DNA from 3 places in the [Rhizobium] kunmingense genome. Region 2 is predicted to be linked to each of the others. Evidence: predicted binding sites of a transcription regulator. Region 2 holds the regulator's gene; each other region holds the start of a gene.
The links. Region 2 encodes LexA, which represses DNA repair genes until DNA is damaged. Its sites were predicted from a motif close to TGTTCNNNNTGTGTTCNG; they were not measured.

Region 1: AC0JZ4_RS24910 (DUF2461 family protein) is a predicted target of LexA. The motif match lies at 1,998-2,015, and genes of this name have one in related genera.
Region 3: AC0JZ4_RS12275 (putative DNA modification/repair radical SAM protein) is a predicted target of LexA. The motif match lies at 1,217-1,234, and genes of this name have one in related genera.

The regions. Positions count from the first base shown of each region.
Region 1 is NZ_CDRNXG010000003.1:144,601-147,874, reverse strand. It holds gene ligD (DNA ligase D) at 1-717, shown strand, start outside; gene AC0JZ4_RS24915 (SDR family oxidoreductase) at 808-1,701, opposite strand; gene AC0JZ4_RS24910 (DUF2461 family protein) at 2,065-2,715, shown strand; gene AC0JZ4_RS24905 (DUF3253 domain-containing protein) at 2,789-3,046, opposite strand; gene AC0JZ4_RS24900 (CsbD family protein) at 3,115-3,274, opposite strand, start outside.
Region 2 is NZ_CDRNXG010000001.1:2,833,874-2,837,147, reverse strand. It holds gene kdsA (3-deoxy-8-phosphooctulonate synthase) at 1-455, opposite strand, end outside; gene AC0JZ4_RS13680 (VOC family protein) at 459-1,331, opposite strand; gene lexA (transcriptional repressor LexA) at 1,530-2,249, shown strand; gene AC0JZ4_RS13670 (ComEC/Rec2 family competence protein) at 2,230-3,274, opposite strand, start outside.
Region 3 is NZ_CDRNXG010000001.1:2,564,616-2,567,889, forward strand. It holds gene AC0JZ4_RS12265 (glycosyltransferase family 4 protein) at 1-478, opposite strand, end outside; gene greA (transcription elongation factor GreA) at 523-999, opposite strand; gene AC0JZ4_RS12275 (putative DNA modification/repair radical SAM protein) at 1,241-2,473, shown strand; gene AC0JZ4_RS12280 (UdgX family uracil-DNA binding protein) at 2,473-3,274, shown strand, end outside.

The DNA of each region.
Region 1 (3,274 bases), on a different contig from region 2:
CGACACGCGATGAAGGGGACTTCGAACCTCGTAGAACAGATAACGGTTTCCGGAGACAAGCAGCCATATCTTCAGATCGACCGCGTGGAGGGATTGGCGGCCATCGCGCAGCTCGGCGGTGTGGAACTCCACCCGTGGAACTGCGAGCCCGATCAGCCGGAAGTTCCAGGGCGGCTCGTGTTCGACCTCGATCCGGCGCCGGACGTGGATTTCACCGCAGTCATCGAAGCGGCCCGCGAGATCCGGGATCGGCTCGAGGAACTCGGCCTTGTCAGCTTCTGCAAGACGACAGGTGGCAAGGGCCTGCATGTGGTAACGCCCCTTGCGGTTTCGAAAGGTCGTAAACTGAGCTGGGTCGAGGCAAAGGGGTTCGCGCACGATGTCTGCGAAGACATGGCTCGGGATCATCCGGACCTCTACCTGATCAAGATGTCCAAAGCTCAGCGCGGGGGCAGGATTTTCCTGGACTACCTGCGCAATGACCGAACATCGACGGCGGTCGCGCCATTGTCGCCGCGGGCCCGCCCCGGGGCCACGGTCTCCATGCCGCTCAACTGGACACAGGTGAAATCCAGCCTGGATCCCAGAAGGTTGACGATGAGGTCGGTCCCCAAGCTGCTGAAAGACACCACGGCATGGCAAGACTACTGCGACAGCCAGCGGCCGCTCGAACAAGCGATCAAGCGGCTTGAAAGGCAGCGAAAGAGGGCTGCCTGACCAGGAATGGCGATTGAGGGTAGGACCGGCGTGATGCAGATGCTTCATGAGCGGGCGCGGAAGCGGCCATAAGCCGCCTCCCCCTCCGGATCAGGCGATTCCGGCTCCACCCGTCACGCCGTAGACTTCGCCAGTGATGTAGCTCCCCTCCTGGCTGGCCAGGAGGACATAGACCGGGGCGATCTCGACTGGCTGGCCCGGTCGGCCAAACTTGCTCTGTTCGCCGAACTTCGTGACCTTCTCCTGGGGCTGGCCACCGGACGACTGAAGAACTGTCCAGAATGGGCCGGGTGCAACGACGTTGGCCCGGATGCCTTTCTCGATCAACTGTGCCGCCAGCGCCTTCGTATAGGCGACGATCCCGGCCTTCGTTGTCGCGTAGTCGAGGAGGATGGCCGACGGATCGTAGGCCTGCACGGATGCCGTGGTGATGACGGAGGCGCCTGCAGGCAGATGCTTTACCGCTGCCTGCGTGATCCAGTGCATTGCATAAAGGTTTGTCTTGAGGGTCTTATCGAAATCCTCTGACGTGACCCTCGAAACATCCTCACGGAACTGCTGACGTCCGGCGTTGATGACGAGGATATCCAATCCACCAAGCGACGTTACGGCTTTGTCCACCAGCTTACGGCACCAGTCCTCATTCTTGATGTCGCCAGGCAATGCCACCGCCTTTCGACCCTCGGCCTCGATGAGATCGATGACCTCTCGGGCGTCAGCTTCCTCGCTCTCGAGATAGGAGATCGCGACATCGGCGCCTTCGCGGGCATACGCGATCGCCGCTGCTCGGCCGATCCCGCTGTCTCCGCCTGTGATCAGCGCCTTTCTGCCGACTAGCTTGCCGGAGCCCTTGTAGCTCGTCTCGCCATGATCCGCCTTCGGATCCATCTGACCTGCGATGCCGGGGACCGGCTGAGGCTGCTCCGGAAACGGGGGCTTCGGGAACTGGTGGCGCGGGTCCTGCATGGTCAGGCGGTCGGTCATATGGGCTCCTTCTTCTGCTGTTTCCCGCTTTCGCTGTGCGCTGTGAAAGCGGTTCAGGTTGCCCAACGAGCAACAGGGATGCTCGTTCCATTTGTCTGGCCTGTCGTGGCCCATCCGCGCCTGGGCTCATAGGGTTAGGTCGCAGCGACTGCGACGTCTCCGAACCGGCTCCCAGACCCAGCCGTCGCCGGGTTTTGAACTGAGGACCTGTTGTCACCGACGCTTCGGCCCCGAGAGGACATAAATCTGCATTCTTGCAAATTCGGGCTCTTGACCGCTAGAGGCGGGCATATTTCTGTTCATTTTATGTTCCAACGAACTCTCTCGAGGCGTAATGCGGCCTGCTAGGCAATGGAACGACGAATGATCGATCAGTCGACGATAAAATTTCTATCGGAAGCTTCCAGCGATCATGATGCCGATTGGCTGACCGACAACAAAGCGTCCATTGAGTGCGCGCGGCGCAACTTGATGGAGTTTACATCGCAACTGATTGCGAGCGCCGGATCGATAGATCCTCGTATCGCCGAAGCTAACCCCGAACCACGAAAATGTTTGGCGAGAGTGCCGATTTCGAAGGGCGTGGGATTGATTGCTTTGCGCGTGTCATTATCGAAAAACGCTGCTGCAACTTACTTCATGCAGATTTCGCCCTCGCGTTCTTATAGCGGAGGGGGAGCATTGCTTCCGCCCCCACGTCTTGCGCGCATTTTACGGCAGACGATCGCGAGCCATACCGGCAAATGGCGAGGCATCGTGGAAGGTCCGCTATTTCAGAAATATTTCCCGAATGGTCTGACGGGCGGGCACTACGCCGGTGGCAAGGGTTATGTGAAAAACCATGATGCGCTCGATTTCTTCAATCTTAGGAATTTTGGCGCATGTTGCAGTATCTCAGACGAGATGTTGATGTCTCCCAATCTGGTGAAGGAAACCGTAAAATCCTTCGCAGCCGCCCGTGCCTTGGTCGACTATATCAATCGTGCGACGATGCGGGTTCCGGAGGCCGGCTAACTAATGGCTCCTACACGCCTGCTCATCCATCTGAAGCCCCTAAATTTTAGCAGTCTGTTAGCGACACGAACTATCAGTCCTTCTGCTCGCGAGCGCTTATTCGGTAAGGACCCGCTCGCTCGTTCATGACGAAAGACTTCCATGTGAGGGTTATCTCGCCGCGTGCCAGCAATTCATCTACCGCTTCATGGACGGTTGGCATGAATTTACGCCATTCAAGCGGGACGTTGTGATCCTTCGCAAGCCTGCGCGCTACTTCGCTCGGACACGTTGTGCCACCACGTCGATTTGCAACAAAAGCTAAAATTGTCGATTCAGTTTGATCGATCATTGGCGGCGGCTCGGATCCAAAGCACAAAAAAGCCCGCCGACAGCGGGCTGATTTGTGGGCACGCGCGCTTACGCGCGGTCGACAAGGTCTTTGGCGGCGTCTTTTGCCTTGCCTTTGAACTGCTGCGCATCGCCCTTGGCTTCCTGTGCGGCACCTTTGGCCTTCATCTCGCGATTGTCGGTCGCATCACCGGCAGCCTGACGCGCCTTGCCCGCGAGTTCGTTGGTC
Region 2 (3,274 bases):
GGGGCCAGGAACTGGCCCTTCTTGACGTTGATCGCGCGACCGGTCTTGGCGGCCGCGACGAGCAGATCCGTCTGGCGCGACAGGAAGGCAGGGATCTGCAGAATATCGACCGTCTCGGCAACGATGCTGCACTGTTCCTCGGTGTGGATGTCGGTCAGCACCGGAAATCCGAATTCCTTCTTGAGGTCGGCGAAGATTTCCATCGCATTCTCAAGCCCGATGCCGCGCTTGCCAGCGATCGACGTGCGGTTCGCCTTGTCGAAGGAGGATTTGTAGACGAGGCCGACACCGAGCTTGTCGCAAAGTTCGACAAGCGTTCCGGCGATCATGAAGGCATGCTCGCGGCTTTCCATCTGGCAGGGCCCCGCAATCAGCGACAATCGTCCGGCATTGGAAAAGACGACCTTCTTCGTGCCCTCGCCGACGGAAACTTCTGATTTGGGGGAAACTGCCATTGTCTATTCCTCGAAGCCGAACATGACGCCCTGCCCGGCTGCCGGCTGCACGAGCACACGGCCATCCCGGCGGATGAATGCGACGTCATTAGCAGCAAGGATGATCTCTGTCACGGCCAGATCGGCGGAGCGAAAAATCAGAACCTTGCCATAAAACCCCGCAGCCGACGGATCGAATTGCAAGCCGAATTCATGGTCGAGCTGCCCTTCACCGAGAACCCGGACGCGGCCATTCTCGGCAGCAAACACCAGACCCGCCTCGGTTTCTTCCGCCTCCGCGCCAAGCACCTGGACAAGCAGCGGCACAGAGGATGAGGGATCGCGCGCCGCGAGCACCACCTCCTTGAGGCCGGTTACCGAATTCGCATGGATGCGTAAGTTGCCCATATCCTGAGGGAATGAAACCACACGCTGACAGGCGAAGGCAAAGAAATCCGGAGCCGCAGCATCCGCCGCAAAGGCGAGCCTGAAGCGGCCCTCCGCCTCATCACCATCCGGAGACTTTATGACGCGCGAAAATTCCAGCACCTCGCCCGCCGATACTCCGGCTGCGACAAAGCGTTGATCATCAGCCTCGGCATCATCACTGGCCACGACCAGCGCCGAAAGCCCCTGCCTCCCACGCTTCCCCCTGAATGCGACATCACGCGCCACGAAAACATTGCCGCGCTTGGCAGCTGCACCCGCCTTGCGCCGGTCCGCCAGCGCCAGCGGCTCCAGATAGATGCCGTCATCGAGGAAGACACAGGCGTTAGACGTCCCGAACGGATGCAGGGCATCGGGCGCCACCGTAAAGCCCAGCGCCGACAACCGGCCGCGCGCCGCAGCTAGATCGCAGACCGGCAATACGAGATGATCGATTTTCTTCGCAGTCACGCATGTCCCCCAGACATTTGTTAGCTGGAAGCTAGATTGGTCAGACAACCGACAAGCGCAAGTCCCTTTAAGCGGACAAATGGATCTGCCATTTCAGAAAGTTATGAAATCTCCACCCAAATTTAAGGACTTGCGGAACACATATGGAACATATAGTGTCCGTTCTGCATTTGTTTCAAAATCCGAAGGTGCGCATCCATGCTGACTCGCAAGCAACAGGAACTGCTTCTTTTCATCCACGAGCGGATGAAGGAGTCCGGCGTACCGCCTTCCTTCGATGAAATGAAGGATGCGCTCGACCTCGCATCCAAGTCGGGTATTCACCGCCTGATCACGGCGCTGGAAGAACGCGGCTTCATTCGCCGCCTGCCGAACAGGGCGCGCGCGCTCGAAGTCATCAAGCTGCCGGAAGCCTATGTGCCAAGCCTGCAGCCGAAGCGCGGCTTCTCCCCGAGCGTCATAGAGGGAAGCCTCGGCAAGCGTCCGGTCGAGCCCGCAGCACCTGCTCGATCCGCGCCGCTTGAGGATGCCACCTCCGCAAGCGTTCCGGTCATGGGCCGCATCGCCGCCGGCGTACCGATCTCGGCAATCCAGAACAACACCCACAATGTTTCCGTTCCGATCGAGATGATCGGCACCGGCGAACATTACGCGCTCGAGGTCAAGGGCGACTCTATGATCGAGGCCGGCATTCTCGACGGCGATACCGTGATCATTCGCAACGGCAGCACCGCCAATCCAGGCGACATCGTCGTGGCACTCGTCGATGACGAGGAAGCGACGTTGAAGCGTTTCCGCCGCAAGGGGGCATCGATCGCGCTCGAAGCGGCAAACCCGGCCTATGAGACCCGCATCTTCCCGCCCGATCGCGTCAAGGTGCAGGGCAAGCTGGTCGGCCTTATTCGCCGCTATCACTGAGACCGGGCTGACTGGTCTCCGCAGCATCACCAGACGGTGACATGGCCGTATTTGTTATGGGCACGCCGCCTGCGCGTCCGGTTGCGTCATTCGTTGCTGCGCCGGCGCTCGATGGCTGCGTGGCAAAACCGTTTGCCTCGATGGCGGCTGCAAGCCATCCGGGCAGGCTCGGGTCATATCGGTTCCCTCGCCAGTCATACTGGCGATGTATGGCCCACGGTCGTTGCGTGCCGGCAAATGACGGCGTGATTTTCCAGTTCCGGTGATCATCGATGCCATGAGCGCGGTCCGGCAGCGCGATTTCCAACGCACCGGTTTTCCTGAGCGTGGCGCCTGAAAGAAGCAGGGTACCGGATCGGCATTGATCGAAACGCGCCCTGGGAGCGATGACAAGATCAGCCACATCACAGGCCGCACCGACATAACGGCCATCGTCGAGCGCAATCACGAGCATCCCTTCCTCCGGTCCGGACTTCTGGTCCGACGCATTCGGCTCGCGCAGACCTCCGGCGTTGTCGCGAACGCGGTCCTCACCGATGCGCAGGCCGCACCAGGCCTTGGCCTCGCAGGAGAAACGAGGAGCCGTCAAGGAAGCCATGCGCCGGCGCGCAGCCGCCACGAGATCGTCCGCCAACCTCTCGTCGCCCGCCCCTTCAGGGGCAACAGTCGGAGATGGCGAAGGGTGAACCGTTTGCAACGCGGCAGCCGGGTCGAGCATGACAGGCTTGATCGGCTCAGGCAGACCAAGGGCCCTCGTCCACTGGTCGAAGACGAAGGCGGATGGGCGGGTGCGATTGACCGTCACAAGGCTCCGGTCGCGATAGGCAATGAGTGTACCGTCCTCCGAGACGAGAAGGGTGGATCCGGCATGTGAGCCGCCCTGAACAAACAGCACCAAGGCGGCGATCAGAAACGGCACGCCTGCGAGCCGAAGGCGGGTCCGCAGCAAGGCCAGCAACAACATGCCGGCCACGCCGAGCGGCAGAAACAACGCCTGCTGCTGGCCGACCAGGGCATCGCCGCGC
Region 3 (3,274 bases), 270 kb from region 2:
CGCGCTTGGCCTCCGCCCTGTCGGCCGGCGGCGAGAAGCGTTCGGTGTCGATTCCGTGCATGATCACGGTGTTTTCGACGTCGAGATAGGCGGATGTCCTGGCGCTGGTGGCGATGACCGCGTCCATTTTCGAAATCAGCCACTTTGTCCAGCGTGAATGTTTTCGCTGCGACGCCGAGGTGAAGACGATCTTCAGCGGCATGCGCAGCACGTCGCGCATGAAAATTGCCGGCAGCATTTCAACGTTTCGACGGGCATGCCAGACGCGCGCCTTGCCTCCCCGGGGCGGATGCCAGAGGCAGGCAAGGTCGCGGAAGCGGATATGCGGAATATCGGCGGGCAGGCCCGGCCCGAGTGCTGCAATCTTCGTTCCCAGACGGCGCTGGACCGGCACGAGCTGGATGATCGTCGACGTGACGCCGGAAAGCCGCCGCTTGAAATTCGGGGCGATGACTTCGACGTCACTGATATCGACGATGGTGTCCTGCGTGGTGCTGGTGTGTCGGCCCTCGGCCACGGCGATCAGCCCCAGGAAACGGAGAGGATTTCGTAGCCCTTGGAGCCGCCGGGCGCCACGACCTCGATCGAATCGCCGGCTTCCTTGCCGATCATGGCGCGGGCGATCGGCGACGAGATGGAAATGCGGCCGGCCTTCACGTCGGCTTCCTGATCGCCGACGATCTGGTAGGTCTTTTCTTCGTCGGTGTCTTCGTCGACCAGCTTGACGGTGGCGCCGAACTTGATCTTGGCGCCGGACATCTTCGACAAGTCGATCACTTCCGCACGGGCGGTGAAATCTTCCAGTTCGGTGATGCGGCCTTCATTGTGGCTCTGCGCTTCCTTGGCGGCATGGTATTCGGCGTTTTCCGAAAGGTCGCCATGGGCGCGCGCTTCCGCGATCGCTTCGATGATACGGGGACGCTCTTCCTGCTGCCTCCAGCGCAGTTCTTCCTGCAACTGGACAAAGCCGTTCTGCGTCATCGGTACCTTTTCAACCATTTTCTTGTCCTTAAGGGCATGTCCGCGGTGCCCGCGAACACAAAAAGAAACAGGTTCCGGAGCGTGAACTTCGGAACCATCTCAACGTCAAAATATAGGTCAGAATAGCGGAATTTCGAGATGCCTTCCAAGGCAAAGTGCGAAAATCCGTCATATCTCCCGCTTCCCCTATCTGATGTGAACCGCGCCCATTTGTCAATCGCTTGACCGGCAAAATGAGAACATATATAGAACAAACATAATGAAGAAGTCGCTGAAACAACGATTGGCGATCCTGTCGGACGCCGCCAAGTATGACGCTTCCTGCGCTTCCAGCGGGACGGTGAAGCGCGATTCGTCAGCAAGCGGCGGTCTGGGGTCGACGGAAGGGTCCGGCATCTGCCACGCCTATGCGCCGGATGGCCGCTGCATCTCGCTTCTGAAAATCCTGCTCACCAATTTCTGCATCTACGATTGCGCCTATTGCATCAATCGCTCGTCCAGCAATGTCGAAAGGGCACGTTTCACGCCCGACGAGGTGATCTGGCTGACGCTCGAATTCTACAGGCGCAATTATATCGAGGGCCTGTTCCTGTCGTCCGGAATCATCCGGTCTTCCGACCATACGATGGAGGAAATGGTGCGGGTCGCCCGCGAACTGCGAACGGTGCATGATTTCCGCGGCTATATCCATCTGAAGTCGATCCCCGAGGCGTCGGCGCATCTGATCGAGGAGGCGGGGCTTTATGCCGACCGGCTGTCGATCAACATCGAGCTGCCGACCGATGCCGGCATCGGAAAATTCGCGCCGGAAAAGCAGCCGGAGAATATCCGCCGTTCGATGGGCAACCTGCGGCTCAAGATCGAGGAAATGGCCGAGCCGACGTTGCAGACGAAGCGTCGCAAGCGGTTCGCGCCGGCGGGGCAGAGCACGCAGATGATCGTCGGGGCGGATGGCGCGGACGATGCCACGATCCTTGGCACGAGTGCGCGCCTTTATGGCAGCTATGGTCTGAAGCGGGTCTATTACTCCGCCTTTAGCCCGATCCCCGATTCGTCGAAGACGCTGCCGCTGATCAAGCCGCCCTTGATGCGCGAGCACCGGCTTTACCAGGCCGACTGGCTCTACCGGTTCTACGGGTTCGATATCGGCGAGATCACGGCGGGGCAGGCGGGCGGCATGCTCGATCTCGACCTCGATCCGAAGCTCGCCTGGGCACTGTCCCATCGCGAGCGGTTCCCGGTCGATGTCAACCGGGCGGAGCGGGAAATGCTTTTGCGCGTGCCGGGCTTCGGTACCAAGACGGTGAAGGGCATTCTTTCGTCGCGGCGCTTTCGCAAGCTCAGGCTCGACGACCTGAAGCGGCTCTGTGTGTCGCTCAGGAAGGTGCAGCCGTTCATCGTCTGCGAGGGCTGGACGCCGCACCGGCTCGTCGACCGGTCCGATCTCAGGGCCATGTTTCAACCGAAGCCGGAGCAATTGTCGCTGCTATGATGTTTCGCTATTCCCTGCGGGGGCGGGGCGAGCTTGCCGAATGGCGGGATGCCGCGCGCGGCTTCATGTCGGCGGGCATTGCGCCGCAGTTCATCGAGTGGCGAACGATGGACGATGCCGATGGCCTGTTCGGTTTCGACGACAACCGTCTGCCGGAACCGGCCGACCCGCCGCCCAAGATCACTGTGCCGCAATCGTTCCTCCGATTGGCGGAGGCGGTGCTCTGCCATTCCGATCCGACGCGGTTTGCGCTTCTCTATCGTATCCTGTTCCACGCCTTCCACTCACATGGCCGCGTGCTGCAGATGCTGACCCATCCGGATATTGTCGCCGCGCGGCGGATGGCGAAGTCGGTGGGGCGGGATTACCACAAGATGACGGCTTTCGTTCGCTTCAAGGAGCTGCCAGTGCCGCAAGGCGAGGTGGGGCGGCGGCGGTTCGTCGCCTGGTTCGAGCCGGATCATTTCATCATCTCCCGCGTCGCGCCCTTCTTCCAGCGGCGGTTCACCGACATGGACTGGGTCATTCTGACGCCGAAGGGATCGGCAGCCTGGGATGGCGAGATGCTGAGGGTGAGCGACGATCCGGCGGAAAGGCCAAAGGCGAAGGACGATATGGACGATCTCTGGCGCACCTATTACGCCTCCATCTTCAATCCGGCGCGGTTGAAGGTGAAGATGATGACGACCGAGATGCCGAAGAAATACTGGAAGAACCTGCCCGAAGCCGAACTCATTCCCGGCATGATCGCCAAGGCCGAGGCGAGCGTGCTGCAAATGGCAGCGCAGCGGCCAAGCGAAC